2 linked regions of the Paludisphaera rhizosphaerae genome follow. The main gene of each other region encodes a partner of the protein of the gene in region 2 in a complex. Links are inferred from orthologs where the notes say so. Each region holds a gene or a part of one and is shown on either strand. Other genes may lie near its edges.

Region 1 (3,254 bases), on a different replicon or contig from region 2:
TCCAGCGGTCGATGTACCGCGCCGGCACGCCTGAGCCCGGGGCCGTTCCCACCGCGCTGCTGCTGGAACTGGTCACATACGGAAAACTGCCGTGGTCGATGTCAAGCAAAGAGCCCTGGGCCCCCTCGAACATCAACCTGCGACCGGCGGCGACCGCCTCGTGCAGCTTGGAAGTGGCGTCGGCGACGAACGGGCGGAGACGTTCGGCGTATCCCAGGTATTCCTCGACGACCCGAGCGTCGTCGAACGGCTCGAAGTCGGGGAGCATGGCGGTGAGCAGACGGTTCTTGTAGTCGACGATCCGCTTGAGCCGCTCGCGGAATTCGGCGGGACGGTACAGGTCGGCGATCCGGACGCCGTGGACCCGTCCGACCTTGTCCTTGTAGCAGGGGCCGATGCCGCGCCGGGTGGTCCCCAGATGGTCGGCCGCCGAGGACGATTCCTCGGTCAGCCGTTCCTCGGCCAGGTGGTACGGCAGGATGACGTGGGCGCGGTCGCTGATATGCAGCCGGCCCTCGAACTTCACTCCCTGGGCTTCCAGCGAGGCGATCTCTTTCAAAAGCGCCGGGGGATGGATCACCACGCCGTTGGCGATCACCGCCTGGACGTGCTCGCGCAGAATCCCGGTGGGGACGAGCGAAAGCTTGTAAGTCACCCCTTCGTGGACCACCGTATGCCCGGCGTTCGCCCCGCCCTGATACCGCACGACGACGTCATGTTCGTCGCAGAGCAGGTCCACGATCTTTCCCTTGGCCTCGTCCCCCCACTGGAGGCCGACCACGCACGTCGAACCCACGGCGCACACTCCCCGGGCGGTCAGCGACCGATCATTGCGGTCGCTTGGTATCGTAAAGTCACAGACTACAGGACGCAAAGAACCCCGTCAATGAGTTCGGGTCGGCCTAATTCGGCCGCCGTCTCAACCCATCGCCGCCCGGAACTCGTCGAAGAGGTACTGGCTGTCGTGGGGGCCGGCGGAGGCCTCCGGGTGATACTGGACGCTGAAGATAGGGAGGCGGGAGTGCCGCAGCCCTTCCAGCGTCTGGTCGTTCAGATTGACGTGGCTGGCGACGACGTCGGCGGGGAGCGTCGCGGGATCGACGGCGAACCCGTGGTTCTGGGTGGTGATCTCGATCTTGCCGTTAGCCTCGTTGCGGACGGGATGATTCGCCCCGCGATGGCCGAACTTGAGCTTGAACGTTTTCGCCCCGAAGGCCTGGCCGAGCAACTGATGACCCAGGCAGATCCCGAAGATGGGGACGCCCCGGGAATCGGCGGCCGAGCGGATCAGGGTCTTGATGGTCTGGGTGGCCTCGACGAGCGGGGCGGGGTCTCCGGGGCCGTTCGAGATGAAGACGCCGTCCGGCTGGTGTTCCAGGATCGCCTCGGCCGGTGTCGACCCAGGGACCACCGTCACTCGACAGCCGATGTCGACGAGGTGGCGGGGGATGTTCCACTTCATGCCGAAGTCCATCGCCACGACGTGAGGGCGTTTGCCGCTGTTGATTTGCGGGTGGGCTCCGACCTTCCCCTGGCCCGAGGCGTCGAAAATGTACTTCTGATCGAGGCCAGGTTCCCAGACGGCGGCGTCGTGGGGCATGACGTCGCGAACGATGTCGCGGCCGACCAGGCCCGGACTGGCCTTGGCCTTGGCGACCAGGCTGGCGTCGTCGAGGTCGGTGGTCGACAGGATTCCCTTCATGGCCCCCTGGACGCGGGTCAGCTTCACGAGGGCGCGGGTGTCGATCCCTTCCACGCCGATGACGCCGTTTTCGGCCAGGTAGTCTTCCAGGGACTTCTCTGCCCGGAAGTTGCTGACGCGGGCGGAAAGCTCACGGACGACGAAGCCGCGGACCCACGGCTTGCGGCTCTCGGCGTCGCCGGCGTTGACGCCGTAGTTGCCGATTTGGGGGTAGGTCATGGCCACGATCTGGCCGTGGTACGAGGGGTCGGTGAGGATCTCCTGGTAGCCGGTCATGCTCGTGTTGAACACGACCTCGCCGTCGATCTCGCCCTGCGCTCCAAACGAGCGGCCCGTAAACACCGAGCCGTCTTCGAGCGCCAGTTTCGCCGTGCCCATCGTCGCTCCCGGGGCCTGGTTTCGGCCCGCTCTCCCGATTGTCTGGCAAGGATGCCGTCGGTTTCGAATCCCCACGATTCTACGCGCCAGCGCCCTCGATCGTCGAGGCGATTCGACGGGGGTTTGGGCGGATCATGGCGGAGGCGACCGACAGGACCCAGGCGACGACCGCCAGAAACGCCGCGATGGCGGCTCCGCCGTCGGGGCGCTCGTGGAAGAGGAGCACCGCCGGGCCGATTGTGGCGGTTTGGGGAGAGGCCAGCAGCAGGACCGCCGGCGCGATGCAGGCCGAAGCCATCGCTGCGTCCGCCGCCAGCCCGCGCCAGCCGGCGCCGAACGCCGTTCCAAGGGCGAGCCGTCGCGCTCGCCGCCGGCCGGCGCCGGCCAGGACGGCGGCATCTAACGCCGCGCCCCGGTTTGCTTCAGACGTTCGGGGCGGTCGGTCTTCCAGGCGGGCGACGATCATCGCTGCCGCGACGGCCAGCATCGCCGCGGCCAGCGGGACGCGATCGCCGTCGAGCCACGCAGCCAACTCCGCGAGCGCGGGCGAGGGGGCAATCAGGCCGGACGCCGCGGACAGCCGGATCAAACGAGCCAGAGCGGGGACGATGATTCCGGCGACCAGCGGCGGAGGTGCGAGAAGTCGAGACAGCCGTCGAAATCGGCCCGACGCCGCAGCCCCCGCCGTCGCCGCGAAGCGTTCCAGCAGGCGTCCGGCCACAGCGGCCAGAAGTGCCGCTCCGAGACCCAGAATCAACGAGCGGCTCAGGACGTGGCGGACCGTTGGGTCGGCCAGAACCGCCCCGATCGTCGTCCCTCGCGAAGCCGACGCCTCGGTGATCCCCTTCATCCCGCGGCCGACTCCGATCACGACGGCCAGGATCAGCAATGAACACGTGAAGAGAATCGCAGCCGGCGCGAGCACTCGTGAAGGGGCAGGTTCGCGACGGATCTGCAGGTCGCTCCCTCCATTCGCGGGCTCCAGACGGTCGGGCCCAGACCAGACCCGCAGTCCGGCGCGGACGACGGCGCAGGCGGCGACGGCAAGCAGTCCGAGAAACGCCAGCCCTGGGAATGGGTCCTCGCCGACCGCCGCCAGGACGATCTGGCTCCCAAGCGTCCGCCGCAGGCCGAGAATCAGCGGTGGTCCTGGGTCGGCGAGCGTCCAGGCGAA
Region 2 (4,151 bases):
CTCGTAGAAGTCGACGACGTACGGGTCGAACGGCACCTGACGGCGGAACTTCAGGCCGAGTCGGCGGAGGTCTCGAAGCTCGCGCCAGAGGGCTCGCTCGGGCTGGGTCATGTCGCGGCGCAATCGCCGGGCGCGGGTGAGGGGATCGTTGGAAGGATCGGGGCTGAGCGGCATCGGTCAGTCCTCGAGATAAGCCATAAGCTCCTGGTGTCGCCCCCCTCATCCGGCCCTTCGGGCCACCTTCCCCCGCGAGGGGGGAAGGCCGTTGTGGGCCCGAATCAGGCCTTCTTCTTCAGCAGGTCCTGCAACGCGTAGACGTCAAACGCTTCGCCTTGCAGGCGTTCCATGGCGGCGACGGCGGCCCTGGCGCCGGCGAGGGTGGTGATGCAGGGGACGCCGTGGCTGACGGCGCTGGCGCGGATGCGGCCTTCGTCGGTGCGGGCGCCCTTGCCGCTGGGGGTGTTGATGATCAGGGCGATGGCGCCGTTGGCCAGGTGGTCCAGCAGGTTCGGCCGGCCTTCCTGGATCTTGCGGACGACCTCCAACTCGATCCCCTCGGCCGTCAGCGCGGCGCCGGTGCCGCTGGTGGTCATCAGCTTGTAGCCCATCTCGGCGAGCTTCCGCGCGATGGGGACGATCCCCTTGCGGTCCCTCGCGGCGACGCTGACGAAGACGTTACCCTCGGTCGGCAGCCGGCTGCTGGCGCCAAGCTGCGCCTTGGCGAAGGCCGTGGGGAAGTCGACGGCGATTCCCATCACCTCGCCCGTGGAGCGCATCTCCGGGCCCAGCACGATGTCCACGCCCGGGAACTTGGCGAACGGGAAGACCGCCTCCTTCACCGAGACGTAGTTCGGCGTCGGCTCCTCGGTGATCCCCAGCTCGGCCAGCGTCTTGCCGGTCATCACGCGGGCCGCCGCCTGCGCCAGGTTCAGACCGGTCGCCTTGGAGACGAACGGCACCGTCCGCGAGGCCCGCGGGTTGACCTCCAGAACGTAGACCTCGCCGTCCTTCACGGCGAACTGGATGTTCATCAGCCCGCGCACGCCCAGGGCGTCGGCCAGGGCGTAGGTCTGGGCCTTCAGGCGGTCGACGATCTCGGCCGGCAGCGAATAAGGCGGGATGACGCAGGCGCTGTCGCCGGAGTGGATCCCGGCCTCCTCGATGTGCTGCATCACGCCGCCGACGATCGTCCGCTCGCCGTCGGAGACCGCGTCGACGTCCACCTCGACGGCGTCCTCCAGGAACTTGTCGATGAGGATCGGCCGGTCCGGGCTGGCCTCCACGGCCTCGGTCATGTAGCGGTCGAGGCTGGTCTCGTCGTAGACGATCTCCATCGCCCGCCCGCCCAGCACGAAGCTCGGCCGGACGACCACCGGGTAGCCGATCCGCTGGGCGATCCGCCGCGCCTCCTCGTTCTGCGTGGCCGATGCGTTGGGGGGCTGCTTCAGGCCCAGCCGCTCGATGACCTGGCGGAACCGCTCGCGGTCCTCGGCCACGTCGATGTTGTCCGGGCTGGTGCCGATGATCGGCACGCCGGCGGCCTCCAGCGCCTTGGCCAGGTTCAGCGGGGTCTGGCCGCCGAACTGGACGATCACCCCCGTCGGCTGCACGCGCTCGCAGATGTCAAGCACGTCCTCGACGGTCAGCGGCTCGAAGAAGAGGCGGTCGGACGTGTCGTAGTCGGTGCTGACGGTCTCCGGGTTGGAGTTGACCATCACCACCTCGTAGCCGTCGGCCTTGAGGGCGAACGCCGCCTGGCAGCAGCAGTAGTCGAACTCGATCCCCTGCCCGATCCGGTTCGGCCCGCCGCCCAGAATCATGACCCGGGGCCGGTCGCCGACGCGGGCCTCGTCCTCGCGCTCGTAGGTCGAGTAGTAGTAAGGCGTGACGGCCTCAAACTCCGCGGCGCAGGTGTCGACCAGCTTGAAGACCGAGTCGATCCCCCGGCGGCGACGGTCGCGGCGGACCTCGTTCTCGGTCGAGTGCCAGAGGTTGGCGAGCTGCCGGTCGGAGAAGCCGGCCTGCTTGGCCTCGAAGATCAGCTCGTCGGACGCCTCATCGAGCGACTCGACCTGTCGGAGCCGGCCCTCGATTTCGCAAAGCTCGGCGATGTTCGCCAGGAACCACGGGTCGACGTTCGTCAATTCGTGGACCCGTTCGACGCTCATCCCGGAGAGGAGCGCGTAGCGGAGGTACCAGAGGCGGTCGATGTTGGGGGTGGCCAGCTTGGCGATGATGTCGTCCTCGCTGGGCTGGGAGGGCGTCCCCCACAGGTCCTTCTTGTCGCAGCCGATGCCGAACCGGCCCACTTCCAAACCCCGGAGCGCCTTCTGGAGCGACTCCTTGAACGTCCGGCCGATCGCCATGACCTCGCCGACCGACTTCATCTGGGTCGTGAGGACGGCGTTGGCCTCGGGGAACTTCTCGAACGCCCAGCGCGGGACCTTGGTGACGACGTAGTCGATCGTCGGCTCGAAGCAGGCGGGGGTCTCGCGGGTGATGTCGTTGCGGATCTCGTCGAGCCGGTATCCCACGGCCAGCTTGGCGGCGATCTTGGCGATCGGGAAGCCCGTTGCCTTGCTCGCCAGGGCGCTGGAGCGGCTGACGCGGGGGTTCATCTCAATGACCACCATCCGGCCGTCGCGGGGGTTGATGGCGAACTGGACGTTCGACCCGCCGGTGTCCACGCCGATCTTGCGGAGGACGGCCAGCGAGGCGTCGCGCATCCGCTGGTATTCCTTGTCGGTGAGCGTCTGGGCCGGGGCGACGGTGATGCTGTCGCCGGTGTGGACGCCCATCGGGTCCAGGTTCTCAATGGAGCAGACGATCACGGCGTTGTCCGCCGAGTCGCGCATGACCTCCATCTCGAACTCCTTCCAGCCGATGAGGGATTCCTCGATCAGGCAGGAGTGCGTCGGGCTGATCTCCAGCGCGTAGTTGACCATGCGGTCGAACTCTTCGCGGTTGTAGGCGATGCCGCCGCCGGAGCCCCCCAGGGTGAAGCTGGGCCGCAGGACGCAAGGCAGGCCGACCATCTCGTCGCGGATCCGGCGGGCGTCGTCGAGGCTCTCGGCCAGGCCGGAACGGGCGCTCTCCAGGCCGATCTCGTCCATGGCCTTCTTGAAGAGGTCGCGGTCCTCGGCCTTGCGGATGGCCTCGGCGGAGGCGCCGATCAGGAAGCAGCCGTGGCGGGCGAGCACGCCAGATTCGGCCAGGGCCATGCCGACGTTCAGCCCGGTCTGACCGCCGAGGGTCGGCAGCACGGCGTCGGGCTTCTCAACGGCGATGATCCGCTCGACGACCTCGGGGAGGACCGGCTCGATATACGTCCGGTCGGCCATCTCGGGGTCGGTCATGATCGTGGCCGGGTTCGAGTTGACCAGAACGACCTCGTACCCCTCCTCGCGCAGGGCCTTGCACGCCTGCGTCCCCGAATAGTCGAACTCACAGGCCTGGCCGATGACGATCGGCCCCGCGCCGAGGATCAGGATCTTGTTGATGTCGGTTCGCTTGGGCACGGCTGGTCGCTCGCTCTCGCGTCGTTCGGGTCGGGGGGAATCAGATCGGGCCGGGCGGTCGGTCGAACCGTCCGGCGGCTTCGCGTCGCGTGGATCTTGTCGGAGGCTTGCTCGCTCGCTTCCACCGGAGGTTCGCTCGGGGTGCCATGGCCACGCTTGCGTGACCATGAACCGGCGTGGGTTGGCCTGGATCCGTCGCCGATCGCATGGCCACGCAAGCGTGGCCATGGCACCCGATCAGGATCGACCTTCCAGCCAGAGGGTGGGAAACGGGCGAGGATACTCCTTCGAGGCACGCACGAGACGCGCATCGGGCCGCGCTCGGCCTCGGACGTTCTCGCGAGGCGGCGCGGCCCGGAAAATTTCCCGATCTTAGCAATTTTCGAAGGCCCCCGGCAAGGGCGAGGGCTCTGCGAAACGGGTCGACGGGTCGGTCCTCACAACTCCAGGGAATGGGAGAGGAGCCATTCGGCCTCTCGCCGAGCGAGAGCGACCTCGTGGGGATAGGCCACGTTCTTGTGGTAGCGGATCCATTCCCTCCAGATGTTGTAGAGGGAATAGGCCTTGGCGGTCACGATGCTGCCGAAGGCGGGGTCAGGGTAGGCGAGTTGCGGCGAACTGAACCGAAGATCG

Evidence for each region.
Region 1: the proteins of carB (region 2) and carA are in contact, whole or in part, in a solved structure (PDB 1KEE), measured with the Escherichia coli proteins. The link is inferred for Paludisphaera rhizosphaerae from one-to-one orthologs.

The regions. Positions count from the first base shown.
Region 1 is NZ_JAALCR010000001.1:511,793-515,046, reverse strand. The notes cover bases 1-2,943. They hold carA (glutamine-hydrolyzing carbamoyl-phosphate synthase small subunit), read right to left. Parts: upstream 2,081-2,943; coding sequence 920-2,080; downstream 1-919. Other genes in these bases: G5C50_RS02285 (ABC transporter permease family protein), read right to left, coding at 2,160-2,943; G5C50_RS02295 (adenylosuccinate synthase), read right to left, coding at 1-796. In the rest of the region: more of G5C50_RS02285, read right to left, coding at 2,944-3,254. UniProt on the Escherichia coli protein: Small subunit of the glutamine-dependent carbamoyl phosphate synthetase (CPSase).
Region 2 is NZ_JAALCR010000042.1:18,786-22,936, forward strand. What follows is about bases 79-3,918. They hold carB (carbamoyl-phosphate synthase large subunit), read right to left. Parts: upstream 3,519-3,918; coding sequence 279-3,518; downstream 79-278. Other genes in these bases: G5C50_RS29345 (endonuclease domain-containing protein), read right to left, coding at 79-174. Outside these bases: more of G5C50_RS29345, read right to left, coding at 1-78; G5C50_RS29355 (hypothetical protein), read right to left, coding at 3,956-4,151. UniProt on the Escherichia coli protein: Large subunit of the glutamine-dependent carbamoyl phosphate synthetase (CPSase).